Regions from separate parts of the Streptomyces sp. NPDC048644 genome, predicted to be linked through region 4. Evidence: riboswitches for the same ligand, from Rfam matches in the RefSeq annotation. Region 4 holds a riboswitch; each other region holds the start of a gene.

Region 1 (7,169 bases), on a different contig from region 4:
TCTAACGGGATGTACGTCCTGTACATTTTTTACGGAGAGAGGAGCAGTCATGCCGTACGCACCGCACCCCACTGCCCGCTACGTCCTGCCGGAGTTCACCGAGCGCACCAGCAGCGGCACGCGCACGATGGATCCCTACTCGAAGCTGCTCGGCGAGCGCATCGTCTTCCTGGGCACCCCCATCGACGACGCCTCGGCCAACGACGTGATGGCGCAGTTCATGTACCTCGAACACGCCGCCCCCGAGCAGGACATCTCGCTCTACATCAACTCCCCCGGCGGCTCGTTCACCGCGATGACCGCGATCTACGACACGATGCAGTACGTGACCTGCGACGTCGCGACGGTCTGCCTGGGCCAGGCCGCGTCCGCCGCCGCGGTACTGCTGGCCGCCGGCGCCCCGGGCAAGCGGCTGGCGCTGCCGGGCGCCCGGGTGCTGATCCACCAGCCCGCCCTGAGCGAGCCGGTCCAGGGCCAGGCCACCGATCTGCGCATCCAGGCGGACGAGTTGCTGCGCACCCGCGACAAGCTGGAGGAACTGCTGCAACGGCACACCGGCATGCCGCGCGAACGGATCGCCGCCGACATCGAGCGGGACAAGATCTTCGACACCGGCGCCGCCCAGGAGTACGGCCTGATCGACGGGGTCACCCGCGCCCGCAAGACCTCCGCGGCGACCGGCGCACGGTGACGTCGGGTGCCGACGCCCGAACTCCCTCCGCTGCCCGCACTGACCCGGGCCGAGGGCGAACTGATCGACCGATACCTGGAAGTCCTGGACCTGCTGGGCCGGATCAACCCGGCGCGCGGCGGGCACACCTACGGCGGGCTGCGGGCCGCCCAGGCGCTGGCGAGCAGGGCCGCCGGACTGCGGGACGCGCTGGCGCTGATGCACGAGCGGGGCGAGAGCGAACTGCACGGCGGGACGCTCGGCCGGGCACTGCGGACACTCGACGGCGAGCGCCGGGCCCGGCTCGTCTCGGTGCCGCCCGATGACACGTGAGGCGGCGGCCACCTACCGGGACCGCACACGGTGTCGCCGGGCACCGGGCGTGCGACACGTCCCCCGCCCGGCTCGCCCGGAAGGGCTAGCACCGAAGTCCGCGACGAACGGCGCCCGGATTGCGGCACGTCGCCTTGACCCCGGCGCCGCACCGGGTTCCACACCTGGTCCCGGCCCTGACCCCGGACGCTCCCGCACACCGCGAACGGCACGACTCACCACATGGCCCCCATGTGACGAATGTCACATGGGGTCATTTCAGCGCTTATTTCGGGCGCCGCATGCGTAACGATCCCTTCGACGACAAGACCCCGCCACAGCGACGGGGCGGTCCGGACGGGCGCCTAATCCTGCCGCCGTCCCGGATGTCCGGTCGACGTGGTTGGAACGGCAGGAGCGGAGGACCCGAGCACGACGGGGCCACGGCCGCCACGGCCGACGGGCTCCTTGGGGTGAAGCCGTACGCACGGCCGGGCATCTTCGCCTGCCCGAACCCGACAGGTCCTCCTTCGCAGGCGACTGACGAAGGGTTCGCTCATGGCTGTACGCAGGCACGTACCGACAGCAGTGGCCCGCGCCGGAACGATTTCGGCTCTGGCACTGGCCACCGTCGGCGGCATCATCCCGACGCCCGGAGGGACCACCGACGCCGAAGCGTCGAGCGTCTCGTCCGCGGCGCTGCGGATCGCCGCCTCCAAGAAGGGGGCGCCGTACCAGTACGGCGCCCGGGGCCCCCACCGATTCGACTGCTCGGGGCTGACGCAGTATGCGTTCAAGCACGCGGGCAAGAAGCTGCCGCGCACCGCGGCTGCGCAGTACAACCGCACCCGGCACCTGCCCGCCTCGTCCCGCAGGGTCGGCGATCTGGTCTTCTTCCATGCGGGCAGGGGCGTTTACCACGTCGGGATCTACGCCGGACGGGGCCGCATCTGGAACGCGCCCAGGACCGGCACCGTCGTCCGCCTGGACAAGATCTGGAGCAAGGCCGTCTGGTACGGGCGGGTCAGGTGAGCGGTCGCCCGCCACCCGCACCGCGTTGAGATAGCCGAACTCCCTTACATCTGCCCGCCGTTGGCTTTCCGGGAGGCGCTCGGCGGCGGCCGTCCGCGTGTGTGCGGCGCGGTCAGGCGAGCGCCACCTCGACGAGGAGGACGCCACCGAGCGTGGTCAGCAGGGCGCCGGTGGTGGCCTCCAGGGCACGGGTGACCCGCGGGCGGCGCAGCCAGTTGCCGAGGCGGTCGACGAGCAGCGCGACGGCGGGGAACCACACCAGCGCCATCGCGACGACGATCGTGGCGAGCAACAGGGTGCGCGGCAGCGCGGGCTGCCCCTCGGGGACGAACTGCGGGAGCAGGCTGAGGAAGAGCACCGGCGCCTTGGGGTTGAGCGCGTTCGTGAGGAAGCCCTGCCGCAGGCTCCGTCCGACGCCGGTGCGCGCTTCCTGCTGCTCGGCGGCCTCATCCCCGGGACGTGCCGCGGCGTCCTCGTCCGCCGTGGGCGCCGCGTCGGCAGGACCGCGTACGACGGCCAGCAGTGCGCGGCCTCCGAGGTAGAGCAGATAGGCGCCGCCGAGTACCTGAACGGCGCCGAACAGCACGGGCACGGCGACGAGCACGGCGGCGAGCCCGGCGACCGCGAGGGCGGTGTGCACGAGCAGCCCGCCCGCGACCCCGACCGCGCAGGCCACCCCCGCCCGGCGCGAACCGAGTGCGTTGCGCACCACGACCGCGAAGTCCGCGCCCGGCATGGCGACCATGCCGGCCGCAACTCCGGTGAAGGTGATCAGCTGTCCGTCCATGAGGCAATCCTCGCTGGTCAGAGCCTTTAATGGGGAGTGGCAATCTTCTTCGTCGGGCTAAAGAGGTTCTTATGTACGACCCCACGCGACTGGCCGCTCTGGTGGCGGTCGCGGAGGCCGGTTCGATTTCACGGGCCGCCGACCGGCTCGGCTACACCGCGCCCGCGCTCTCCCAGCAGCTCGCCAAGCTGGAGCGGGAGGCCGGGACGACGCTGCTGGTGCGCCACCACCGCGGGGCGCGGCTGACGGCCGCGGGGGAACTGCTGCTGGTCAGGGCCCGGCGGGCGCTGGACGAGCTGGATCTGGCGCGGCACGAGCTGGCGCAGCTGGCGGGCCTGTCCGGCGGCCGGCTGCGGGTGGGCACGTTCATGACGGCCGGTACACATCTGCTGCCGCCCGCGCTGAGTGCGTTCCGCCGTGCGCACCCGGATGTGGAACTGAGCGTCACGGAGTACGAACCGCCGCTCGGCATGCGGGCGGTGGCGCTCGGCGAGGTGGATCTGGCGTTGACGCACGCCTACGCGCCTGGCGACCCGATGCCCACGCCCGAGGGGCTGCGGCTGGAGCCGCTGCTGACCGAGGAACTGGTGCTCGTCACGGCTCCGGGGCACGCCCTGTCGGCGGGCCAGGGACGGCTGCCGCTGTCCGGTCTGGCCGGACAGCCGCTGGTCAGCATGGCGCCCGCCAACCCTCACCGACGCGGGGTGGAGGCGGCGCTCGCGGCTGCCGAGGCGAGCGTGGCGGTGCGCTGCGAGTCACCGGGGTACGAGGTGGTGTGTGCGCTGGTGAGCGCGGGCCTGGGGGTGGCGGTGGTGCCGGAGATGATGGCGACCGGTTCGGTGACACCGCTGGGTGTCCGCCGGCTGGAGCCGCCCGAGCTGCACCGCACGGTCTCGGTGGCCTACCGCCCCGGTGGCGGCTCCCCGGCCGCCGACACCCTGCGGGCGCTGCTGCGCGGCGCGTTCACCCGTGGCGGCTCCGTGCAGTGAGGCCGTGCGGCGGCCTGCCCGGTGGCGGGCGGGTGGTCAGGAGGCGGGTGGTCAGGGTCCGGTTGCCGTCCAGGGCAGGGAGACCCAGACCGTTTTGCCGCCCTGGTGGGTGGGTTCGACCCTCAGCCGGCCGCCGGCTTCCGCGGCGAGGAAGCGGATGATGACCAGGCCGCGTCCGTTGTCCTGCTGCACCGCGGCGGGCAGCCGCTGCGGCCACCGCGGATGGCTGTCGGTGACGCCGATGCGGAGCTGTTCGTCGCGGTCGAGCCGCAGCTCCACGGTGAAGACCGGGGAGCGGCCCAGGGTGTGCTGGACGGCGTTGGTGGCGAGTTCGGAGACGATCAGCCGGACGGTATCGGCGCGCACCGCGTGCGCCGGCAGACCCCATTCGCCGAGCACATCGCTCACATAACCGCGGGCCAGCCGCACGGAGGCGGGCTCGCTCGGCAGCGTGAGTGAGGATTCCTGGTGGTCTGCCATCGCGACGCCGTCCTTTTCCCACCGAGGCTCGATTCCGGCGCACCGACCAGGGAGCGAGCTGCCGATCGGACACCGATTCGGCCTCGGACTGCTGCTGTGCGTCAGACTGCCATCCATGCTGCTGGTATGACGCCGATCCACCACGATATGCCCATATCTGTCGCTCAATGCGGTGAACTCTGCTACGCGAGAACGGATTTGGGCGGCGGGACCGCACGCCGGCCCGTCGGTACCGGCCCCCCTGCGGCACCGACGAACGCTGTACCCGCCTCATACTCGCCGGGCGGTGCCGGTAAACCTCTGGAGAGGGGCAGCACCTCCGGGGCGTGCGGCGGCGTCAGCCTCGGGGCGCGGCGGCCACGACCGTCTCGACGGCGCTGTCGATCTGCGCGTCCGTCAGGTCCGCACGGGCGGTGAGCCGCAGCCGGGAGATGCCGTCCGGCACGGACGGGGGGCGGAAGCAGCCGACGACGAGCCCGGCTTCCCGGCAGCCGGCGGCCCAGCGGACGGCCTGTTTCGGGGACGGGGCGCGCACCGAGACCACGGCGGCGTCCGGGCGTACGGCGGTCAGGCCCGCGGCGGTGAGGCGGCGGTGCAGCTGCGTGGCGACGGTACGCACCCGGTCGACGCGCGCGGGTTCGCGGCGGAGCAGCCGCAGCGCGGCCAGTGCGCCGCCGACCGCCGCGGGTGCCAGGCCGGTGTCGAAGATGAACGTCCGCGCGGTGTTGACCAGATGCTCGATGACGCGGGCCGGGCCGAGGACCGCGCCGCCCTGTCCGCCGAGGGACTTGGAGAGGGTCAGGGTGGCGACCACGTCGGCGTCACCGGCAAGGCCCGCGGCGGCCGTCGCGCCGCGCCCGCCGTCGCCCAGTACGCCCAGTCCGTGCGCGTCGTCGACGAGCAGACCCGCGCCGTACGCCCGGCAGACGCCGGCGAGAGCGGGCAGCGGGGCCGCGTCGCCGTCGACGGAGAACACCGCGTCGGTCACCGCGAGCGCCCGGCCTTCGTGGTCCGCCAGCGCGGCGGCCACCGCCCGCGGGTCGGCGTGCGGGACGACGGCGGTACGGGCCCGGGAGAGCCGGCAACCGTCGATGAGGGAGGCGTGGTTGCCCGCGTCGGAGACCACGAGGGCGCCGGACCCGGTGAGCGCGGTGACGGCGGCGAGGTTCGCGGCGTAGCCGGATGACAGCACCAGGGCGGCCTCGAAGCCGCAGAAGGCGGCGAGTTCGGATTCCAGCCTGGCGTGCAGTTCGGTACTGCCGGTCACCAGCCGGGAGCCGGTGGCGCCCGCGCCCCAGCGGTGCGCGGCCTGGGCTGCGGCGCGGGTCACCTCGGGGTGCCTGGCGAATCCGAGGTAGTCGTTGCAGGCCAGGTCCAGCAGCGCGGAATCGGCGGAGCGCGGGCGCAGGGTGCGGACCAGGCCCGCCCGCTGCCGCTCGGCACGCGCCGTATCAAGCCAGTCGAATGCCGCGCCGAACGTCTCGCGTACGGGGGCCGCTGCGAGGTCGGCGGGCGGCACGGCGCGTGCGTCCCGGGTCTGCGGCGGTGCGGTGTCCTGCGGCATCGGCATCCTTCTCGATTGTGGGCTGTCGATAGACGTTAGCGGTCGTTACACCCGCCCACAGTGTGGTGATACCCACACTCCGAGCCAGGGTCGTTGTGGGAATCCTCCTTGGCCCGGGGCGGTGCCGTACGTCAGGATCAACGCCATGGAGCTGCTGAACACTCTGGTGGACAAGGGGCTGCGGCGTGAGCTGCCGACCCGTGAAGAGGCCCTCGCCGTACTGGCGACGTCCGATGACGAACTGCTCGATGTGGTGGCCGCGGCCGGAAAGGTGCGCCGTCAGTGGTTCGGACGGCGGGTGAAGCTCAACTACCTCGTCAACCTCAAGTCGGGCCTGTGCCCCGAGGACTGCTCGTACTGCTCGCAGCGCCTCGGGTCGAAGACCGAGATCCTCAAGTACACCTGGATCAAGCCCGATGACGCGTCGAAGGCGGCAGCCGCGGGGGTGGCGGGCGGCGCCAAGCGCGTGTGCCTGGTGGCCAGTGGCCGCGGGCCGACCGACAAGGATGTGGACCGGGTGTCGGAGACCATCTCCGCCATCAAGGAGCAGAACGAGGGCATCGAGGTGTGCGCCTGCCTCGGACTGCTCTCCGACGGCCAGGCCGGGCGGCTGCGGGAAGCCGGGGCTGACGCCTACAACCACAACCTCAACACCTCGGAAGCCACGTACGGCGACATCTGCACCACCCATGACTTCTCGGACCGCGTGACGACCGTGCAACAGGCCCAGGCGGCCGGCCTGTCGGCCTGTTCCGGGCTGATCGCCGGGATGGGTGAGACCGACGCCGACCTGGTGGACGTGGTCTTCGCGCTGCGCGCGCTGGACCCCGATTCGGTGCCGGTGAACTTCCTCATCCCGTTCGAAGGCACCCCGCTCGCCGAGGAGTGGAACCTCACGCCGCAGCGCGCGCTGCGCATCCTGGCCATGACCCGCTTCGTCTGCCCGGACGTCGAGGTACGGCTGGCGGGCGGGCGTGAGGTGCATCTGCGGAGCATGCAGCCGCTGGCGCTGCACCTCGTCAACTCCATCTTCCTCGGCGACTATCTGACCAGCGAGGGCCAGGCGGGCAAGGACGACCTCGCGATGATCGCCGACGCGGGCTTCGAAGTGGAGGGCGCGGACACCACCACCCTGCCCGGACACCGCGTCCAAAGCTGCGGCGACGAGGGCGGCTGCCACGACGGGACGCCGGGCGCCTGCCACCCCGCCCAGGACGCGCCGCCCGCCGCCACCGCGCCCGCGCCGTCCGACGAGGCCCGCCGCGGCCTGGTCTCGGTACGCCGCCGGGGCGCCGGCACCGAACTGCCGCCCAATGCCTGAGGTGTTCTCGCCGG
Region 2 (7,169 bases), on a different contig from region 4:
TGCCCAACGAGTGGAGCGTCCCGTACCACCACGTCTTCACGTGATCCGCGGCCACCGCTGTGCCGAACCCGTCCCGAGTCAACGCCCGTACCGCCTGGAAGAGGCACCACGATGTCCGTGCCCACGGAAGAACTGAAGCTGGAGATCGTCAACGCCGCCACGGGGAAACCCCTCGGCGCCAAGGCCGCGCCGAGCGCGGACGGGGCGCTCGTCGTCCGCGACTTCCCCGATGGCGGCCCGAGCCCTGAGCAGTGGCAGCTCGCCCCCGTGCAGGCCGCGCAAGGCGGGCAAGCGCAGGACGACCAGGTCTATGTGATCCGCAACGCGGTCAGCGGCAAGGTGCTCGACAACCCCGCCGCCGCGGACCGCGGTGTCCGCCAGTGGGACGCCGCCGCCGGCAAGAAGGGCCAGCAGTGGCACGTCGTCCCCGTCGAGGGCGAGGCGGGCCTCTTTTTCATCGAGGGCGCGACCGATGGCGCCGTTCTCGACCTCGCCGACCCCGGCGATGACGACACCAGGATCGTCCTGCGCGAGCACGACGACAGCGCGGAGAGCCAGCGGTGGCGGTTCGTCCCGGCCGAGCCGGAGCGCATCAGCGACCCCGTGCTGCGCTGGTCATCCCTGAGCCACTGGAACGGCCGCCGGTCCTGGCGGCTGGCCCGCTCGACCGCGCTGCGGCCGGCACCCGACGCGACGCCTTCCTTCAGCGACCTGCTGCTGGTCCTGGAGCAGTTCGGGAGCGACCAGGACGCCGGGGGATGGAAGACCGCAGGGGCCACCCGCTCTCCCGGCGGGCAACCGGGCCGGTGGGCCGGGGCCGGTGCGCGGTTCCTCGCCGACACCACGGGCGCAGGGCGGGAGGACCTCGTCGGGATCGAACCCGCGAAGGGCGCTGTGACGTCGTCCAGCAGGGGCGACGGCACGTTCGGCGACGAGCGCCTCCTGCACCGACCCCCGCCCTCCCCGAGCCCCGAGGACCTGTGGACCCTCGCGGACACGACCGGCGACGGCAGGACCGACGTCGTCGTGCTCGCCGTCGACGGTGTCCGGGTGTCCTCCCAGGACGAGAGCGGGACGTTCGCGCCCGCGGGCGGCGAGCTGGTCCTCAAGGCGTTCGGACACGGCCGGCAGGCCGGCGGGTGGCTTGCCGACAAGCATCCCCGCTTCCTCGTCGACACCACAGGTGACGGCAGGCTCGACATCGTGGGCTGCCACGACGACGGCGTCCGGGTGTCACTCCAGGACGAGGAGGGGAAGTTCGCACCGGTCGCCGATGAACCCGTTCTCCGGGCGTTCGGCCACGACGAGAAGGCGGGTGGCTGGCTTGCCGACAAGCATCCCCGCTTCCTCGTCGACACCACAGGTGACGGCAGGCTCGACATCGTCGGATTCCATGACGACGGTGTCTGGGTGTCGCTCCAGGACGAGGACGGGACGTTCGCCGAGCCCCTGTACGTCCTCGACGACTTCGGGGTCGACCAGGGGTGGAGCTCGGTTGCGGAGCACCCCAGGTTCCTGGTCGGGACCACCGGCGGCGGAGCGTTGGACATCGTCGGGTTCGGCCCGCAGGGCGTCGTCGTGTCACGCGGGCGCGGCGACGGCACGTTCGAGCGCCCGAAGCTCGTCCTGAACGACTTCGGGCTCGCCCAGGGGTGGACGGGCGGCAAGCACCTCCGGCTCCTTGCCGACGTCACAGGCGACGGCAACCCGGACGTCGTCGGCTTCGGAGACGAGGGGGTCTGGGTGTCGCACAGCCGCGGCGACGGCCGGTTCGAGCAGGCCCAGTTGGTGTGCCGCGGGTTCGGGTACAACGAGGACGCGGGCGGCTGGCGGGTCGACCGCCACTCCCGCTTCCTCGCCGACATCACCGGTGACGGGCGCGTCGACATCGTCGGCTTCGGCGGCCCGGGGGTGTACGTGGCCCGGAACCTCTTCCGCCGCTTCAGGACCCGGTAACCCTCGCAGGGCGCGACCGCCGGGTGCGTCCGGGGGCCGGTCGGGAGCATCCGACCGGCCCCTGTTGTCGTGCCGCGTCCTGGCCCGAGGGACGGGGCAGCTCAGGCGGGTGACTTCCGGCCGCTGCCGTCGCCGGGGCCTTCCGTGCGGTCCGGTTCCTCGTCGCCGGGCCGGGTGCGCGCGGGGGAGCCTGCGTCCTCGCGTCCTTCGGTCTGCTCGGCACCGCGCTGCTGGCGGCCGGGCTGCTGCGCACCCGGCGCGCCGAGCCCTGACCGACCCTTCCGTGACCCGTCCGGCCCACGAGGAGTCGCTGCCGGGCCCGGCACCCGAAAACCTGGGGGACGGGTGCCGGGCGCCGACGGACGAAGGGACGGGCAGGGCCGGGCCCGGCGGACGAAGGGGCCGACGGCTCAAGGACGGACGGGCGCCAGGAGCGGGAAGATGCCGGTGCGGATGCGTCGAGGCGGGAGGGCCCGCACGGGCGAAGGGGAACGGCGGGCACGCCGGGCGCAGATGTCGCCCATCGGCCGCAGGCTGGCGCGCTGGCTGCCCGCGATCCTGATCGCCTCCGGCCTGGTCTTCGACATCGTCACGCCGGCCCGCTACACCGCGTCGCCGTTCTTCTCGGCCGCGCCCCTGGTCGCCGCGCCCCTGCACTCGCTGCGCAGCACGGCCGTCACGGCGGTCGCCGCGGTGGCAGGCGCGGTGTGGGTCGTGGCGTATCACGGTGCCCGTGACACCAACGAGTCCGCGACGGAGGTCTCGACGGTCTTCGTCGTCGCCGTACTCGCGCTCGGCATCAACCGGGTCGTCCGGAGGTCCGACGCCACGCTGGCGTCCGTACGCGACGTCTCGGAGGCCGCCCAGCGGGCCGTGTTGCCCACGCCGCCCGAGCGGGTCGCGGGGCTCGCGGTCGCCGCCCGGTACGTCGGGGCGCAGGCCGACGCCCGGATCGGCGGGGACCTCTACGCCGTGCAGGACACCCCGTACGGCGTGCGGCTGATCGTCGGCGACGTACGGGGCAAGGGCCTCGAAGCGGTGGAGGCCGCCGCGATCGTCATCGGGGCATTCCGGGAGGCGGCGGAGCAGGAGGCCACGTTGGAGGCGGTGGCGGGCCGGCTGGAGCGTGCGCTGCAACGGGAGGGCGGGCGGCGCGAAGGGCTCGACCAGTTCGAGGGGTTCACCACCGCCGTCCTCGCGGAGATCCCGCCCACGGAACACGTCCTGCGGGTGCTCAACCGCGGGCACCCGCCGCCCCTGCTGCTCGCCCCGGACGGCGGGCTGCGGGCGCTGCCCCCGGCATCGGCGGCGCTGCCCCTGGGCCTGAGCGAGGTGGCGGGGTGGCCCGACCGGTCGGACGAGACGTTCTTCCCGGCCGGGTCGGTCCTGCTGTTGTTCACCGACGGGCTGACCGAGGCCCGCAACCGCACGGGAGTGTTCTACGACCCGGTCGCCCGGCTGCGCGGACGCCATTTCACGGGGCCCGACGCGCTCCTGGACACACTGGTCGACGAGGTCGCCCGGCACACCGGAGGGGCGGGGACGGACGACATGGCGCTGCTGGCGGTGCAGCGGCCACTGCCGGCGTAGGGCGTGGCCGGTGGGCGTCGCGGCGAGGGGCGGCGGTGGTGCCTACGCCGTCCCCGCCACCCAGTGCAGGCTCCGGCCGTGCTGCCCGGTGAGGGCGACAGGACGCTCGTCCAGGGAGAGCGTCAGCAGCGGCTCCCGCTCCGCCGGGCCGAGCGCGTCGCTGTGCGGGGCGGCGATCCACGGCAGGACGGAGTGGTGCTCCTGGGAGATCCAGTGTCCTGCCCCCGCCCGCTGGGCGAGCAGCTCCCGCACGCTCGCGGCGAACCGCTCCCGGCGGTCCGGTGGCAGGTAGGTCAGTACGGCGGTGTGGAAGACGACCAGCGTGGCGTCGGCCGGCGCTTCGGCCGCGAGCGCGGGCAGTTCGTCGACGAGGTCGCCGCGCACCATCCGAGGGCGCGGCGCTCCCCGTACGGCGTCGACGGCGGCCGGGAGGTGCTGCGCCCGCTCGGTCGCCCCGGGCCAGATGAGCGCCTGGAGCCAGCGCAGCGCGTCGGGGTCACCGACCGGATCCAGCGGATTGAGGTCGATGCCGCCCCGCCAGACGACCTCGGGCAGCCGTCCGGGCGGGGCCGCCCAGTCGTCCGGCACCCGGGCCTCCCGGCTCGTACGGCACCGGAACGTCACCGGGCTGCCGGACGGGCCGACCTCCACGGCCGCGCCCGCGTCCCCGCCGTCATCGAACGCGTACCGGTAGCGGTCCGGGTACAGGCACAGGCCGGCCGACGCGCCGACCTCCAGGAGGGCCAGCGGCTGGGGGAGGCGGGCCAGCAGCGGGAGGAGGGTGGCGCAGCGGGCCGGTTCGTTGGTCTGGGTGGCGCGCCGCATGATCACCGCGCGGACCTCGTCCCAGTGCCTGATGGTCCACTCGCGCCAGCGGCGGTAGGCGAGGTCGCCGCGCGGGCCCTGCTCGGCGTGCGGGCCGTCGAGATGGCGGACGGCGGCGAGGAGGAGGTTGGGCTGCTGCTTGTTGCCGGGCGGCAGCGAGCCCGCCAACAGCTCGCAGAATTCCGGGTCCTGGCTGATCCGCGCCGTCAGTTCCTCGTGGGCCTCGCACTGCCCGCGCGCCTGCCACCAGGAGAAGTCCCGGTAGCGATCCGCCAGTGTCTGCCCGTTGTTGACGAAGTTGACGACCATGATCAGACGCTACTTCCCTCACGTTCCGTGATTGCCGCGCACCCCTCTGCATAACAAGTGATGCACAATCACGCGCAGCCCGTTTCCCGCCGGACGGTCAACTCGCCCTGTTTAGAACCTTGGTGGGCCCATAAGTCCAGGCCAAAGCTGGTGAGTAGGGGATGCGGATTCGTGAGAACGCTTGGAAATCCGCGGCCATCTCTATTACTGTCCGATAACGGAGCGCGGTCGTCCCAGCCGTCGCAAGAGGCGGCACCGTGCGCCGACGCTGAATCCTGCAAGCGCTCTTCGGGCGCCTCGGGCATCACGGGCACCACCGCTGGTCACGACCTGCACGTTCACCGCAGCATGCCGCGATACGCCGCAGTACCGCAGCATCGAAATTTCACGAACTGCCGTGAACTGCAGGGAATTTCCGTGAACTACGGGAAACGCCCTGGAATGTCGGATGGATCCCGAACCGCGCGGAGGGAACCGGGGAACCACCACCATGGGGTGAATCGGACGCCTCGCGCCAGAGGCCGCCCGTAGGAGACCTTCCTGCTCCGAACCCGTCAGCTAACCCGGTAGGCGAGAAGGAAGGAAAGGAGTGCGCCCCCGTGGCGTCCAACAGGTCTGCCCCCGAGGCTCCGTCCGCCTACGCCCTCGACGACACCGCCCCCTTCGACGGCCCCCGGCCGTCCGGCGGCCCCGGCCGTGCCGACGCAGGTGAAGGACCGTGGGAGGAATGGAACCCCACCGAGGAATCCGTCCGCGCCGCCCGCGGCAAACACCGGGTCGCCAAGCAGCGCAGCGGGGGATTCGCCCGCGGTGGCACGGTCCTCGGTGTCGGCGTCATCGCGGCGGTCGGCGCCGGCGGGATGGCCACGGCCGAGGGAAAGCCGCCGGTGCCGATCTCCGTGCCTGACCTCGGCGCGATCACCGACGACCTCTCGGAGAAGCTGCCGGACGCCGAATCCCTGCCCGGCATCGGCCCCCTCATCTCGGACGACTCCGACGCGGCAGCCGACACCGCGGCCGACTCCGCCGCACCAAAATCCGGCACCCACGCCACCTCCGCCACCCACGCCACCTCCGCCACCCACGCATCGGCACCGCTCTCCTCCGCCGGCCTCACCCCGGACGACGGCACCCAGGGGACGGGCGGCGCGGGCGAGGCGCTGCGCAGCCGCATCCTCCAGCAGGCCGACGCGCAGCAGAGCGCCGCCGAGCGTGACGCCCGTGACGCGGCCGAGCAGTCCGCCGTCGAACAGGCCGAGAAGACCGCTTCGGCGGCGCAGAAGAAGGCCGCGGCGGCCAAGGAGGAGGCGCGGGCCGAGGCCGAGCGCGAGGCGAAGGCGGCGGCCCACAAGAAGGCGGAGGCCGAGCGGCTCGCCGAACTCGCCAAGAGCTACCTCCTCCCGGTCACCTCGTACACCCTCACGGCGAGCTTCGGCCAGGCCGGCGACCGCTGGGCGGCCGACCACACCGGCCAGGACTTCGCCGCCCCGACCGGCACCCCCGTCAAGGCGGTGCACTCCGGCACCATCACCCAGGCGGGCTGGGCCGGTTCGTACGGCTACCGCGTCGTCCTCACCCTCGACGACGGCACCGAACTCTGGTTCTGCCACCTCTCGTCCATGGTGAAGACCTCGGGCAAGGTCGGCACCGGCGAGGTCATCGCCCGCGTGGGCGCCACCGGGAACGTCACAGGACCCCACCTCCACCTGGAGGTCAGGCCGGGCGGCGGCGACCCCGTCGACCCCATGCCCTGGCTGCGGGACCACGGCCTGAAGGTCTGACACCGGGCGGGGCTGGCACGGCGGTCACGGCACGGCCGGTCGGCGGGGCGGGCCCGGTAAGGCGGGTCCGGCACGGCTGATCGGCCGGAGGCCGGGCGGGGCCGGAATATTCCCTTCCCGCCCGACGCTGCAATCACGCATGACCGTTTCACGCAAGAACCTCGGCTCGCTGTCCGTCTCCCCGCTCTCCCTCGGTGGCAACGTCTTCGGCTGGACGGCCGACGAAGCCGAGTCGTTCGCCGTGCTCGACGCGTACGTGGCGGGCGGCGGCAACTTCATCGACACCGCCGACGCCTACTCGTTCTGGGTCGAGGGCAACAAGGGCGGCGAGTCCGAGACGGTGATCGGCAACTGGCTGGCCGCCCGCGGCAACCGCGCCGACGTCGTCATCGCCACCAAGGTCGGCGCCCAGCCGGGACTCAAGGGCCTGTCCACCGCGACGATCAAGAAGGCCGTCGACGGATCCCTGAGCCGCCTGCGCACGGACTACATCGACCTCTACTACACGCACTACGACGACGAGTCGGTCGAGGTCGCGGAGTTCCTCACCGCACTCGACGACCTCGTCAAGGCCGGCAAGGTCCGCGAGATCGCCGCGTCCAACATCTCGGCGCCGCGTCTGGAGGAGTCCCTGGCCTGCTCCGACCGCGAGGGCCTGGCCCGCTACGTCGCCCTCCAGCCGCACTACAACCTGGTCTCGCGCGACAC
Region 3 (7,169 bases), on a different contig from region 4:
CGCAGCGCCGCCATGATGGCCGACGCCGACCGCCCGGTCCGTTTCCTGGCCCTTTCGGTCTCCGACGCGGCCGAGGACGTCATCGGCGTCATCCGCGGCGGGGCCCGCGGCTACGTCACCAAGACCATCACCGGCAAGGACCTGGTCGACGCGGTCTTCCGGGTCTCCGACGGCGACGCGGTCTTCTCCCCGCGGCTGGCCGGCTTCGTTCTCGACGCCTTCGCCTCCACCGACGCCCCGCCCGTCGACGAGGACATGGACCGCCTCACCCAGCGCGAGCGCGAGGTGCTGCGCCTGATCGCCCGTGGCTACGCCTACAAGGAGATCGCCAAGCAGCTCTTCATCTCCGTGAAGACCGTCGAGTCCCACGTCTCCGCTGTGCTGCGCAAGCTCCAGCTCTCCAACCGGCACGAACTGACCCGTTGGGCCACCGCCCGCCGCCTGGTCTGAGGCTCCTCGCGGGCCGGGGCCGCGTCCGGGAGGACGTCCGGGCCCGCGGGCCCGGACCGCCGAGTGCGGCGGAGATCACTCATCCCACGGGAAAGAAGGGCTCGAAGAGGGGCAACCAGGACGTCGCGGATCGCCATCTAATGGCGCGGAGAGGCCCGCTGCCGACACCGGGGCCGGAACCACGCCCCCGTCGCCGCGTACATGTCCTGGAAGCGAGATCCCGATGAGCCTGACGGGCACGCCCTTCTTTCTCACCTCGGTCGTGCTGCTGCTGATCGCCGTCGCGCTGCCGCTGGCGCTGTGGGGACGGATACCAGGGCCGCGCCTGGCGCGCGGCGCCCTGCGCCTGGTCATGCTGCTGTTCGCCCAGGTCACGGCCATCACGCTGGTCTTCGTCCTGGTCAACAACGCGAACAACCTCTACGACACCTGGGACGACCTGCTGGGCACCGGCAGCCACGTGCAGGCCGCCCAGGACCTCGGCCCCGACGGGCTGGGCGGCCGGCAGATCAAGAACGAGCCCCGCCAGGTCCAGCCGTTCCGGCCGGCCGACGACCCGAAGCTGGGCCCCGAGGTCCAGATGACCGACCTCAAGGGCCGGATCTCCGGGGTCAGCGGCGAGGTGTACGTCTGGCTGCCGCCGCAGTACCACGACCCCGCCTACCGGAACACGAAGTTCCCTGTCGTCGAGGTGCTGCCCGGCTACCCCGGATCGGCGAAAGCCTGGTTCGGCTCCCTGAACGCCGACGAGCAGCTCCGCCCGATGATGCTGAACGGCGAGGTCAAGCCGTTCATCCTGGTCGCCCCGCGCACCAACCTCGTCACCGGCGCCGACACCGGGTGCGTCAACATCCCGGGGAAGGTCAACGCCGACAGCTGGCTGACCGTCGACGTGCGCCGGATGGTCATCGACACCTTCCGGGCATCCGACCACTCCCGCTCCTGGGCCCTGGCCGGCTACTCGGCGGGCGCCCACTGCGCCGCCAAGCTCGCCCTGTCGCACCCGGACCGCTACCACGCGGCGATCGCCATGTCCGGCTACAACGACCCGGCGAGCGAGCACAGTTCACTCGCGGGCAAGGACCCGAAGCTGCGCATCGAGTCGAACCCGCTGCACATCCTGAAGTCGGCCAACGCGGCCGGAAAGCCGCCGCGCACCGCGCTGTACGTCTCCGGCGCCTCGGGCGACGGGTACCAGGCGGGCCTCGGACTGCGGCAGCTGGCGCAGTCGCCGACATCGGTGACCGTGCGGCAGATCCCCTCGGACGCCGGTGGTCACACGAGCGTGGTCTGGCGGGAGCAGGTGCCCGAGATCTTCCGCTGGCTGTCGCAACACGTCACCGCGTGAGGCGGGGGCCGCGGCCAGGACCCCGTCTCACCGCGGGCGGACCGCCGCCGTGACCGGCGCGCGCACCTGCCAGCCCAGGGCTTCGTAGAGGGCACGGCCTTCGGGGCTGGCGACCAGCACACCCTGCGTGGCGCCCGCCGTGGCCGCGCGGCCGGCGAGCGCCGCCATCACCAGCCGGCCCAGCCCCCTGCGGCGGTGCCCGGCCGCCGTGCCGATCATGTCGAAGACGACCGACCGCGGTCCGCGCAGGGCACCGGGCGCCCCGTCGGTGAGCGCGGCAAGACCGCCTGCCGGGAAGATCTCCGGGTCCGGATCCGGGGCTGCCTCCGGGGTCGGATCAGGGTCCGGATGCGGGCTTCCCGTACGGGCCGCGGGAGCCGCAGGGGCCGTACCGTCCAGGACCCGGGCCTCGATCAGGCCACGGTCCGCGTCGTGGTGGACGCTGAGGCGGTAGCCGCGCGGCGGCGCGGGGTCGCCGGGCGGTCCCAGCGTGGTCGTCATCAGGTACTGAGGCTCGCTGAGCTGCCAGCCAGGAGGCAGCAGCCGCTCGACCCGCTCGCGCGGTGCGCAGATCTTGAGCCACAGGCCGGGCACGTCGATGCGGCGGGCCAGCTCGCCCAGCACGTCGGGGTCGGCCGCCGGCAGGACGTAGCGGGCGATGTGGTGCGGCCGTCCGACCTCGATCCGGAAGCCGCCCGGCACCGCAGACGGCGCGGCGGTCCGCCGGGCCCGCGCCCAGCCGTCGGCCCAGACGCCGACGATCCGCGCGAGTTCGGAGGGTGCGGCGGGCGAGGGGGCCGGGGAGGAGTCCGTGGCGGGGGCCATGGGCCGAGCGTAGGCCGCATCCATGATCGACTTCAGCTGTATTTTCCGGGCCGGCACGGGTGTCCGGGGACGGCTCTGCGGGCTGCTGCCACCGGGCCGCGTCCTGCGGTCGGGGGAGCACACGGCGGTGTGCGACGGCGGGGCGCCCTGCCCGATGGGTCGTGGTTTGGGAGGGCTACGATCCAGCACCATGGACGTAGTCATCAACATCTTCGTCGGCCTGCACATCATCGGTATCGCCTCCCTCCTGGGCGGCTTCCTGACCCAGATGAAGGCGATGAGCGCGGGCACGGCCCGCTTCGTGCCCGCCATGCTGCACGGTGCGCTGACGATGCTCGTCACCGGCATCGTGCTGGTCGGCCTGAACCAGGCCCAGGGCAGCCCGGTCGACAACATCAAGATCGGCATCAAGCTGGCCGTCCTGGTGGTGATCCTGGGCCTGGTCTACGTCAAGCGTGACGAGGAGAAGGTCGCCAAGCCGCTCTTCGGCGCCGTCGGCCTGCTCACGATGGTGAACATCTTCATCGCGGTGCTCTGGACCTGAGCCCGCAGGGGCCGCTGCGCCCCGTATGCCGCACGGTGAACCGCGCGGCCCTCGCGTCGTCAGCCGTTCCGGCCGTCCGACCGCCCGAGGGCCGCGCGGTTCTGTGCTGTGGGGGGTGGTGCGTGGGGTGCTGCGGGTGGTTCCTGGGGTGTCGCGGGGGGAGCGGTCCCGACGCGACCGAGGTGTCGCGGGGGAGCGGGCCCGACACGGCCTACGCCGGGCGGATGCTCCCGTAGATCGGCATGTAGTAGATCGACTCCACCCGCACGCTGGCGCCCGGCTTCGGGGCGTGGATCATCTTGCCGCCGCCTATGTACATCCCGACGTGGCTGATGTCCTTGAAGAAGAACACCAGGTCGCCCGGTTGCAGGTCCTTGGTGGCCACCCGCTCGCCGGTCTTCACCTGATCCCACGTCGTACGCGGCAGGTTCACCCCGGCCGCCTTCCATGCCGCCTGCGTCAGGCCGGAGCAGTCGTAGGAGTTGGGGCCCGTCGCGCCCCAGACGTACGGCTTGCCCATCTGGGCGCGGGCGAAGGCGAGCGCCTTCTTGGCCTTCGTGAGGGACGTGCCGTCGTCGGATCCGCCGCCCGAGTCGCCCGAGCCGCCTGAACCGTCTGAACCGTCTGTCGAGCCGCCACCGGACCCGCCGTCGCCCCCGCGGTCGCCCCCGTGCTCCTGGCGTTCCTTCTCGGCCTGCCGGCGCGCCATGTCGTCGGCCTTGCGCTTGGCGGCTTCCTCCTTCTTGCGCTCCAGCTCGGCCAGCCGCGCCTTCTCCTGGGCGGTCAGCCGGGACAGCAGCTGCCGGGCCTCGGTCAGCTTGCCCTGCACCGTCCGCTTGGACTCCTGGAGGGAGGTCTGGGACTCCTGGAGCCGTTCCAGGCTGTGGACGGCCTCGGCGCGTTCGTGCGCTGCCGCCGCCTGCTGCTCCTGGTAGTCGGCGACCGCCTGTTGCTGACGTCCGGTCAGCCGCTCCATGAGGTGGCTGCGGTCGGCGAACTGCTGCGGGTCCTTGGCGAGTATCAGCTGCGCGGTCGGGCTCATGCCGCCGGTGCGGTACTGCGCGGAGGCGTAGGTGCCCAGCTCCCGCCGGGACGCGTTGAGTTTGTCGGTGCGCTTCGCCGCGGAGTCCTGGAGTTCGGTCACCTTCTCGCGCCGCTGCTCGGCGTGCTCCTTGGCGGCGTTGTACTTCTGGGTCGCCACCTCGGCCTGGCGGTAGAGGTCGTCGACGTTCTTCTTGACCTCTTCGACGGTCGGCCGGGGGCTCCTGGGGGCCGCTTCGGCTGACTGCGACAGCAGTGTGACCGAGGCGAGTGCTGCGGTGGTGATCCCGACCGCCGTGCGGCGGCTTCCGGGTGAGGCGAGGACGCGGGTGCGCGGCTTGCGATGCGACGCCAAGGCCGGCGACTCCTTCCGTGGACCGCCTACCGGGTTAGCTGTCGGGTTCGGGCGGTGTCGCAGACGGAAGGCTTGCCCTACGGTCCGTACGCCCGCGCGCGGCGGCCGTACCGATCGATTCACCCCGGTGGTGCTGGTGGGTCCCCGGCTCCGGGTGCCCAGGGGCAGGGCCGGACTCGGCGGAGGCGACCCGTGCGCACGCTGTCGTACGCGGGGATGCGGGCTGCCCGAGCGAGCACGGTAGCCAACTCGTGTGGCTCCTGTGAAGGCTGATGTTCGAATTGCCCGAAACCTTTTCGTGACCTGAAGGTGAGGCGACGGTGATTGCGTTGGATGTCGGTTTCGGGCAGTGCGGGGAAGCCTCGGGGCGGCTCCTGTGAAGACGGCTCCACGTCTCCGAAACGGATTCTGCACGGCCGGGACGCTTCCCGTGCGGCCGTTCCCGGACTTCGGGACCGGATGTCAGTGGGGCCGCCTAGACTCGGTGGGCGATGAGCAGCCTCTTTGACGACAGCTTCCTGGCGGATCTCGGCCCGAAGGGCGAGCACCCCCCGCCCCCTCCCGAGGACGAGCACGGCCCGGCCCCGGAGGAGGTTCCGCACGACCTCTTCGACGGGAAGTTCGACGCCCCCGTGCCCCGGGAGGCGTACTACCGCGACGGCGCTGCCCGCCCCGCGGTCGATCCGGCCGCCCTCCTGGAGGGGCTCAACGACGCCCAGAAGGCGGCCGTGGTGCACACCGGCAGCCCGCTGCTGATCGTCGCGGGCGCCGGATCCGGCAAGACCCGGGTGCTCACCCACCGCATCGCGCACCTGCTCGGCGCGCGCGGCGTGCACCCCGGCCAGATCCTCGCGATCACCTTCACCAACAAGGCCGCGGGCGAGATGAAGGAGCGCGTCGAAGAACTGGTCGGCCCGCGGGCGAACGCCATGTGGGTCTCCACCTTCCACAGCGCCTGCGTCCGCATCCTGCGCCGCGAGTCCAAGCAGCTCGGCTTCACCTCGTCGTTCTCGATCTACGACGCCGCCGACTCGAAGCGCCTGATGGCCCTGGTCTGCCGCGATCTGGACCTCGACCCCAAGCGCTTCCCGCCCAAGTCCTTCAGCGCCAAGGTCTCCAACCTCAAGAACGAGCTCATCGACGAGGAGACCTTCGCGGGGACGGCTGCCGACGGCTTCGAGAAGACCCTGGCCGAGGCGTACGCGATGTACCAGGCGCGGCTGCGCGAGGCCAACGCCCTGGACTTCGACGACATCATCATGACGACCGTCAACCTCCTCCAGGCGTTCCCCGACGTCGCCGCCCACTACCGCCGCCGCTTCCGGCACGTCATGGTCGACGAGTACCAGGACACCAACCACGCGCAGTACACCCTCGTGCGCGAGCTGGTCGGTCCGCCCGAGTCCGCCGCCGAGCTGTGCGTGGTCGGCGACGCCGACCAGTCGATCTACGCCTTCCGCGGCGCCACGATCCGCAACATCCTCCAGTTCGAGGAGGACTACCCCAACGCCACGACGATCCTCCTGGAGCAGAACTACCGCTCCACGCAGACGATCCTCAGCGCCGCCAACGCCGTCATCGAACGCAACGAGAACCGCCGCCCCAAGAACCTCTGGACACAGGCAGGCGAGGGCCCCAGGATCACCGGCTACGTCGCCGACACCGAGCACGACGAGGCGCAGTTCGTCGCCGACGAGATCGACCGGCTGACGGACGCGGGCGATGCCAGGGCGGGCGACGTCGCCGTCTTCTACCGCACCAACGCCCAGTCCCGTGTCTTCGAAGAGATCCTCATCCGGGTCGGGCTGCCCTACAAGGTCGTCGGCGGCGTCCGCTTCTACGAGCGCAAGGAGGTCCGCGACGTCCTCGCGTACCTGCGCGTCCTCTCCAACCCCGAGGACACCGTCCCGCTGCGCCGGATCCTCAACGTCCCCAAGCGGGGCATCGGCGACCGCGCCGAGGCGATGATCGACGCCCTGTCGCTCCGCGAGAAGATCAGCTTCCCGCAGGCCCTGCGCCGGGTCGACGAGGCGTACGGCATGGCCGCCCGCTCGGCCAACGCCGTCCGGCGCTTCAACACGCTGATGGAAGAGCTGCGCACGATCGTCGAATCCGGCGCAGGACCGGCCACCGTCCTGGAGGCGGTCCTGGAGCGCACCGGCTACCTCGCCGAACTCCAGACCTCCACCGACCCGCAGGACGAGACCCGGATCGAGAACCTCCAGGAACTCGCCGCCGTGGCCCTGGAGTTCGAGCAGGACCGCGGCGAGGACAACCCGGGCACGCTCGCCGACTTCCTGGAGCAGGTCGCGCTGGTCGCCGACTCCGACCAGATCCCCGACGAGGAGGAGGACGGCAGCGGCGTCATCACCCTGATGACCCTGCACACCGCCAAGGGCCTGGAGTTCCCCGTCGTCTTCCTGACCGGCATGGAGGACGGCGTTTTCCCGCACATGCGCTCGCTGGGCCAGACCAAGGAGCTGGAGGAGGAGCGCCGGCTGGCGTACGTCGGCATCACCCGCGCCCGCGAACGGCTCTACCTCACCCGCTCGACGATGCGCAGCGCCTGGGGCCAGCCGTCGTACAACCCGCCCTCGCGGTTCCTT
Region 4 (7,169 bases):
CCTGGTCGCCCGCGTCCGGTGCGCGTCAGTAGGCGGGCAGTCGGCGGGGGCCGAGGTCGGTGGTGGCGGGCGGGCTGGCCAGCCGGACGGACGCTCCGAGGACGGACAGGCCCCGCGGGGCGACGACGACCGGTTCGAGGTCGACGCCGACGACCTCGGGGTGGTCGTCGACGAGCCGGGAGACCCGCAGCAGCAGCTGGGCCAGCGACGAGGTGTCCACGGGCTGGGATCCGCGCCAGCCGAAGAGCAGCGGGGCGGCCCGGATGGAGCGGATCTGTTCGTCGACGTCCCGGTCGGTCGCCGGGATGAGGCGGTGCGCGATGTCACCCAGGAGCTGGGAGGGGGCGCCGGCCAGGCCGAAGGAGAGCACCGCGCCGGCCGCCGGGTCGATGGCGGCGCGGATGACCGTGTCGACGCCGCGCGGCACCATCGCCTGGACGACCGGGCGCAGCTCTTCCGGTGAGCCGAGGAAGGCGGTCAGCTCCGCGTAGGTGCGGCGCAGTTCGGTCGCGTTGGCGATGTCGAGGCGGACGCCCCCGAGGTCGGAGCGGTGGCGCAGGTGGGGGGCGGTGGTCTTGAGGGCGACCGGGTAGCCGAGGTGGTCGGCGGCGCGGACGGCGGCGTCCGGGTCGGGGGCGGGCAGCGAGGGGTGGGTGGGCACGCCGTAGCGGGCGAGGAGGGCGGCGGCATCCTCGGGCGGCAGCGGAACCGAACGGCCCGCCACGGGCGCGAGCCGCTCCAGCAGCCGCTCGATGTCGGCGCCGGCCGCGGCCTCCTGGATGTCGTCGTACGCGGGCACCCGGCCCGGCTCGGCGGCTTCCCGGCGCCAGGCGGCGTAGCGGACCGCTTCGGCGAGCGCGCGGACGGCACGCTCGGCGGCGGGGTAGGCCGGGATGCGGATGCCTTCCTGGCGCGGCGCGGGACGGGGTGGGGCATCGGGCGCGGCGGGTCGGCTCATTGTGGGAGGGCCGGAGGGCGGGGCGTACCCGGGGGATGCCGGCGGCCCGGTGTCTTCCGGGGGCGGAGTCGCGTCGGGTGGGGGTTCCGTGGCGGCGGGGGCGGGGGCCGGTCCGGTGGCCGCCGGTCCGGTGGCAGGGGCGGCCAGGGCCTCGGCGACGGTGTCCATGGCCAGGTGTACGACGGCCACCGGCTTCGTCGGATCGCCCGCGGCGGCCGTGCGCAAGGAGGCGGCGAGTGCGGCGCCCTCGCCCGGGGAGATCGCGTTTCCCTCGCCCACCCAAGGGATCGCCGTGACGACGACGGCGTCGCAGCCGTCGGCCGCGAGCGTCTCGGCGAGCGCGGTGCGGAAGTCGTCCGGGGTCGCGGCGGAGGGGAGCACCCGGGGGCGCTGCGGGCGCAGCCCTTCGGTCAGGCAGGCGTCGTAGGCCAGCAGCGACAGCGCCTCGGAGTTGCCGAGGATGCCGATGCGCGGCCCGGCGGGCAGCGGCTGGGAAGCGAGCAGCAGTCCCGCGTCGATGAGTTCGGTGACCGTGTCGACGCGGATCACGCCGGCCTGGCGCATCAGGGCGGAGACGGTGCTGTCGGGGATGCGGACGGTGGGGACGGTGTGGCCGGGAGGTGCGGTGCCGTGGTGGCGCGCCCCCTTGGCGACGACGACCGGTTTGACGGCTGCGGTGCGGCGGGCGAGCCGGGTGAACTTGCGCGGGTTGCCGATCGATTCCAGGTAGAGGATCACGACGTCGGTGTCCGGGTCGTCGTACCAGTACTGGAGGAGGTCGTTCCCGGAGGCGTCGGCACGGTTGCCCGCCGAGACGAAGGTGGAGATGCCGGCGATGCCGCCGTCCCCGGGGCCGCGGTCGTGCAGCCCGCTGAGCAGGGCGATGCCGATCGCGCCTGACTGGGTGAACAGGCCGATGCGGCCGGCGCCGGGCATCATCGGTGCGAAGGAGGCGTTCAGCCTGACCCCGGGGGCGGTGTTGATCAGGCCGAAGGCGTTGGGGCCGATCAGCCGCATGCCGTAGGAGCGGGCCTGGCGCACCAGGGCGCGCTGGCGTTCCCGGCCTTCGGGCCCGGCCTCGGCGTAGCCGGACGAGAGGATCAGGACGCCCTGCACGCCGTGTTCGCCGCAGTCCTCGACGACCTCGGGGACGCGGTCGGCGGGCACCGCGATGACCGCGAGGTCGACCGGCCCGGAGATCTCCCGCAGCGAGCGCACGGCCGGTACGCCTTCCGGGTCGAGCCGGTCGGTGTCCGCGGGAAAGGCGTGGTTGACGGCGTAAGTGCGGCCGGTGAAGCCGGAGTCGAGGAGGTTGCGCAGCGCTGTGCGGCCGACGCCTCCCGGTGCGCGGCCGGTGCCCACGACGGCGACCGAGCCGGGGGCGAGCAGCCGCTGCATGGAGCGGGCTTCGGCGCGCTGTTCCCGGCCGCGCATGACGGCCATGGACTGCTCGGTGGGTTCGAGGTCGAATTCCAGCCGGACCACGCCGTCTTCGAACGTGCGCTTCTGGGTGTAGCCGGCGTCCGTGAACACCTTGATCATCTTGGTGTTCGCCGGCAGCACTTCGGCGGCGAACCTGCGGACGCCGCGTTCGCGGGCGACGGCTGCGATGTGCTCCAGGAGGGCGGAGGCGACACCGCGCCCCTGGTGGGCGTCCTGCACCAGGAAGGCGACCTCCGCCTGGTCGTCCCCGGGGTTCTTGGCGGGCAGCCCCTGGTCGTTGATCCGGTCGTAGCGGACGGTGGCGATGAACTCGCCGCCCACGGTGGCCGCCAGGCCGACCCGGTCCACGTAGTCGTGGTGGGTGAAGCGGTGCACATCGCGGTCGGAGAGGCGGGGGTAGGGCGCGAAGAAGCGGTAGTACTTCGACTCGTCCGAGACCTGTTCGTAGAAGGAGACCAGGCGTGCGGCGTCGTCGGGGGTGATCGGGCGGATCCGTGCCGTGCCGCCGTCGCGCAGCACCACGTCGGCTTCCCAGTGGGTCGGGTATGCGTGGTCCGGCGGATTCTGCATGCGGACAGCGTACGACCGGGCACCGACAACCGGCTCGGCATGCGTGCCCGCCTGCCGCCGGTCGGTCCGCGGGGGTTCGGGAGCACGCCCGGAAGCGCCACGTCCGCACTCCGGGACGGGGCACGGGCGCGCCGGAAAGGGTGGTGGGAAAGTCGGGTCGAAGGGCTGCTGGACCACGCGCCGCAGCGTGAGACACTGGTCTAGACAACCGTTACGACTTGAAGGGCAACACCATGGCTGAGCGCCGCGTCAATGTCGGTTGGGCCGAGGGTCTGCACGCCCGCCCCGCCTCGATCTTCGTCCGTGCGGCCACCGCCGCCGGCGTTCCCCTGACGATCGCCAAGACCGACGGCAACCCGGTCAACGCAGCCTCGATGCTCGCCGTTCTGAGCCTGGGCGCCCAGGGTGGCGAGGAGATCGTGCTCGCCTCCGACGCGGAGGGCGCGGACGCCGCGCTCGACCGCCTGGCGAAGCTGGTCACGGAGGGCCTGGAAGAGCTCCCCGAGACCGTCTGAGCCGCCGCGGGCTCTTCGAGTCCACCGCCTCTCGGCAAACGGCCCCGTCGCAGCGACCATCACGGTCGCCGCGACGGGGCCGTTCCGTTACAGCGGGCGCCGACGAGTGGCGGGCGGGGCGGTGGAAACCCATAAGGAATTCCGAGGCTGCTGCCGCATTCGCGGGAAGGAATGACCTACGCGCCCATATCGTGCCGGCCCGCACCCGCATCACCGAGTTCGCCGAGTTCGCCGAGTTCGCCGAGTTCGCCGGAAACAATGGAATCGCTTCCGCCCGTGATTCCCTCTCCCCCGAATTTCAACTCTTTCTGTCGACCGCACCCCGCACCCGCTATATACGTTCCCGAATACCACAGGTATACGGTCCCCTTGTTAAGAACGGACGCGCTCCGTGTTGACGGGTCGTTTCGTTTGCCTCACCGCGGGTGTGGCCGGGTGACGCAGCCGGTACCCCGGGGAGGACCGTTCGACGTGAGCCGCCATCAGGGCACGTGCCCGGTCCGCGTCACCCCTGGCGACCGCGTCCAGCACCGCGCCGTGGTCGTCCCACGCTTGCGACGACCGGGGCGGGGTCTCCACGACGTACATCCACTCGATCTTCCGCCGCAGTTGGGTCAGCAGCGCGGTCAGGCTGGGGCTGCCGGCCGCCTGGGCGAGCGTCTCGTGGAACCAGCCGTCCAGTTGCGGCAGGTCGGCCGGGTGCGCGTGACGGGTCCTTTCGCGGCCCAGCCGCACCAGGCCGCGCAGCACCTTGAGGTGGGCTTCCGTACGCCGGGTGGCCGCGCGGGCGGCGCCCAGCGGCTCCAGCAGCGCGCGCAGGTCCAGCAGGTCGGCCGCCTCCTGGGCGGTCGGTTCGGCGACGCAGGCGCCGACGTGATGCCGCGTGGTGACGAACCCTTCGGACTGCAGGGTGCGCAGCGCCTCACGGACCGGGACGCGGGAGACGCCGTAACGGGCCGCAAGAATGTCCTCGACGAGTCGCCTGCCAGGCGCCAGCGCACCGGAGACGATGTCCTCGCGAATTGCCGTGCAGACGACCTGCGCGGAAATATGGCCTCGCATCGTGGGTGCCTCCGCCGTCATTCCCGGGAAACGCCGCCGAGCGACGGCCTTTTGGCAACTCTATTCGAAGGCGGTGGCTTTTCGGATGCGTTCGTTCCTTCATGGATATCTTTTGGCCATGCGGCGCTGTGCCCGAAGGCCGCACCCGTCCGTCCGCCTGCGGATACGCCGAAGCCCCGGCCGCGGGAGGTGCCTGCGGGCGGGGCTTCGGCGTCTTCGCGTGCGGAACGTCAGACGTTGACGCCGTGCGAGCGGAGGTAGGCGATCGGGTCGATGTCCGACCCGTAGTCCGGGCCGGTGCGGGCCTCGAAGTGCAGGTGCGGGCCGGTGACGTTGCCGGTGGCGCCGGAGAGACCGATCTGCTGGCCCGGTGTGACGCTCTGGCCGACGGAGACGCCGAGCGACGACATGTGGCCGTACTGGGTGTAGGTGCCGTCGTTCATCTTGATGACGATGTTGTTGCCGTACGCGCCGCCGGCGCCGGCTTCGACGACGGTGCCCGCGCCCACGGCGTGGACGGGCGTCCCGGTGGCGGCGTGGAAGTCGATGCCGGTGTGGCTGCCGGATGACCACAGTCCGCTGGACGCCTTGTAGGCGGTGGAGACATACGAGCCGGTAACAGGCGCGACGAAGGCGTTGAGGCGCTTGCGCTCCTCCTCGCGGGCGGCACGGGCCTTGGCCTCGCGCTCCTTCTCGGCCTTCTCCTTGGCTTCCTGCGCGCGGCGCTTGGCCTCTTCGGCCTGCTTCTTGGCCTCGGCCTCGGCCTTCTCCTTCGCCGCTGCGACCTCGGCGACGGCCTGCTGCGCGTCGGCCTGCGCCGCGACGTGGTCGGCGAGTTCGTCGCCGAGGACGACCGCGTGCGCGAGGCCGGCGTCCTGGGGGCTCGCGGGGGCCGTGGCGGCCAGCGCGGGCGAGGCCACGGAGGCGACGACGCCGGTGGCGGCGAGACCGGCTATGCCGGCGATGTTGCGGGTCGTCCGCGCGGTGCGGCTCGGACGACGGTGCTTCCCGGTGGCACGGGTGAACGCCATGTGCTGGCTTGTCCTTTCCTTCCTTCTCGCCTACCGGGTTAGCTGACGGGTTCGGAGCAGGAAGGTCTCCTACGGGCTCCTCCGGAGAGGCACCCGATTCACCCCAGGGGACATGTGGGTCCCCGGCTCCCCTGGCTCGCGCCGTACGGGGACTCGGCGATGACTGTCCGGTGCCACGGTTGCGGCGTACGGCTGACGAACAGCGGGGTTGACGCTAATCGGGGCGTCTTTCGATCGGCAAACAGAACCGGCAGTTTGTGCGAAGCGCCACACCTGCACCACGCAACCAGCCGGGGAAAATGCGGACATAAAGGGGCTCCCGGGGCGGTTGAACACCCCGGGAGCCCCTGTGTCGCTCCATGGACGGCCCCCTACGGCAACCGTCCTGTCGGCACGTCAGCCGCTGACGACCGTCACCTCGCCGATGCCCAGCGCCTTGACCGGCTCGGCGATCTGCGCCGCGTCACCGACCAGGACCGTCACCAGCCGGTCCACCGGGAACGCGCTGACCACCGCGGCCGTCGCCTCGACCGTGCCGGTCTCGGCCAGCCGCGCGTACAACTGCGCCTGGAAGTCGTCCGGCAGGTGCTGCTCCACCTGGTCGGCGAGCGTCCCGGCGACCGCCGCTGCGGTCTCGTACCGGAGCGGCGCGACGCCGACGAGGTTCTGCACGGCGACGTCCCGCTCGGCGTCCGTCAGGCCCTCCGCCGCGAGGGTGCGCAGCACCGTCCACAGGTCGTCGAGCGCCGGGCCGGTGGAGGCGGTGTCCACCGAGCCGCTGATGGCGAGCATCGCGGCACCCGTGTGCCCCCCGGGGGCATCGGGCGCCGAGGAGCGCAGCACCTGGCCGAAGGCGCGCACCCCGTAGGTGTAGCCCTTCTCCTCGCGCAGCACACGGTCGAGCCGCGAGGTGAGGGTGCCGCCCAGGCAGTACGTGCCGAGCACCTGCGCGGGCCACACCCGGTCGTGCCGGTCGGCGCCGATACGGCCGATGAGCAGCTGCGTCTGGACGGCACCGGGGCGGTCCACGATCACCACGCGGCCGGTGTCGTCGGCGGTGATCGGCGAGGGGGTGACCGGTTCGGCGAGCGAGCCGGTCCAGGTGCCGAGGGTCTCGGCGAGGGCGGCGTCCACGTCGACACCGGTGAAGTCGCCGACGATGACGGCGGTGGCCGTGGCGGGGCGCACGTGGGCCTCGTAGAAGGCCCGCACCGCGGGGGCGTCGATACGCTCGACGGTCTCCTCGGTGCCCTGGCGGGGCCGCGACATCCGGGAGGCGGCCGGGAACAGCTCCCTGGACAGCGCCACCGCGGCACGCCGCGCCGGGTTGGCGAGCTCGTGCGGGATCTCGTCCAGGCGGTTGCGGACCAGACGCTCGACCTCGCTGTCGGGGAAGGCCGGGGCGCGCAGCGCGTCGGCGAGCAGGCCGAGCGCGCGGGGCAGCCGGGAGGCCGGCACTTCGAGGGAGACCCGGACACCGGGGTGGTCGGCGTGCGCGTCCAGGGTCGCGCCGCAGCGCTCCAGTTCGGCGGCGAATGCCTCGGCGTCGTGCTTGTCCGTGCCCTCGGACAGGGCGCGCGCCATGATCGT

The links. A riboswitch is a leader RNA that binds a small molecule or an ion and turns the genes downstream of it on or off. The one in region 4 is predicted to bind cyclic di-AMP.
Region 1: linked by a shared signal. The riboswitch ahead of ACGFNI_RS04665 (C40 family peptidase) and the one ahead of ACGFNI_RS25550 (M23 family metallopeptidase) in region 4 are both predicted to bind cyclic di-AMP.
Region 2: linked by a shared signal. The riboswitch ahead of ACGFNI_RS15150 (M23 family metallopeptidase) and the one ahead of ACGFNI_RS25550 (M23 family metallopeptidase) in region 4 are both predicted to bind cyclic di-AMP.
Region 3: linked by a shared signal. The riboswitch ahead of ACGFNI_RS27960 (NlpC/P60 family protein) and the one ahead of ACGFNI_RS25550 (M23 family metallopeptidase) in region 4 are both predicted to bind cyclic di-AMP.

What each region holds. Positions count from the first base shown of each region.
Region 1 covers NZ_JBICVO010000002.1:134,146-141,314, forward strand. Annotated here, with positions in the region: gene ACGFNI_RS04655 (ATP-dependent Clp protease proteolytic subunit) at 50-691, shown strand; gene ACGFNI_RS04660 (hypothetical protein) at 698-1,003, shown strand; cyclic di-AMP (ydaO/yuaA leader) riboswitch at 1,335-1,536, shown strand; gene ACGFNI_RS04665 (C40 family peptidase) at 1,541-2,014, shown strand; gene ACGFNI_RS04670 (LysE family translocator) at 2,127-2,801, opposite strand; gene ACGFNI_RS04675 (LysR family transcriptional regulator) at 2,873-3,790, shown strand; gene ACGFNI_RS04680 (ATP-binding protein) at 3,842-4,270, opposite strand; gene ACGFNI_RS04685 (8-amino-7-oxononanoate synthase) at 4,608-5,834, opposite strand; gene bioB (biotin synthase BioB) at 5,980-7,155, shown strand; gene ACGFNI_RS04695 (adenosylmethionine--8-amino-7-oxononanoate transaminase) at 7,148-7,169, shown strand, end outside.
Region 2 covers NZ_JBICVO010000006.1:21,510-28,678, reverse strand. Annotated here, with positions in the region: gene ACGFNI_RS15170 (hypothetical protein) at 1-44, shown strand, start outside; gene ACGFNI_RS15165 (FG-GAP-like repeat-containing protein) at 112-1,956, shown strand; gene ACGFNI_RS15160 (PP2C family protein-serine/threonine phosphatase) at 2,410-3,546, shown strand; gene ACGFNI_RS15155 (DUF2332 domain-containing protein) at 3,589-4,680, opposite strand; cyclic di-AMP (ydaO/yuaA leader) riboswitch at 5,117-5,268, shown strand; gene ACGFNI_RS15150 (M23 family metallopeptidase) at 5,280-6,461, shown strand; gene ACGFNI_RS15145 (aldo/keto reductase) at 6,601-7,169, shown strand, end outside.
Region 3 covers NZ_JBICVO010000015.1:63,694-70,862, reverse strand. Annotated here, with positions in the region: gene ACGFNI_RS27980 (LuxR C-terminal-related transcriptional regulator) at 1-450, shown strand, start outside; gene ACGFNI_RS27975 (alpha/beta hydrolase-fold protein) at 674-1,798, shown strand; gene ACGFNI_RS27970 (GNAT family N-acetyltransferase) at 1,826-2,623, opposite strand; gene ACGFNI_RS27965 (hypothetical protein) at 2,814-3,167, shown strand; gene ACGFNI_RS27960 (NlpC/P60 family protein) at 3,379-4,563, opposite strand; cyclic di-AMP (ydaO/yuaA leader) riboswitch at 4,571-4,755, opposite strand; gene pcrA (DNA helicase PcrA) at 5,055-7,169, shown strand, end outside.
Region 4 covers NZ_JBICVO010000012.1:120,611-127,779, forward strand. Annotated here, with positions in the region: gene ACGFNI_RS25535 (GNAT family N-acetyltransferase) at 26-2,971, opposite strand; gene ACGFNI_RS25540 (HPr family phosphocarrier protein) at 3,205-3,486, shown strand; gene ACGFNI_RS25545 (GntR family transcriptional regulator) at 3,859-4,548, opposite strand; gene ACGFNI_RS25550 (M23 family metallopeptidase) at 4,779-5,579, opposite strand; cyclic di-AMP (ydaO/yuaA leader) riboswitch at 5,592-5,748, opposite strand; gene ACGFNI_RS25555 (M16 family metallopeptidase) at 5,976-7,169, opposite strand, start outside.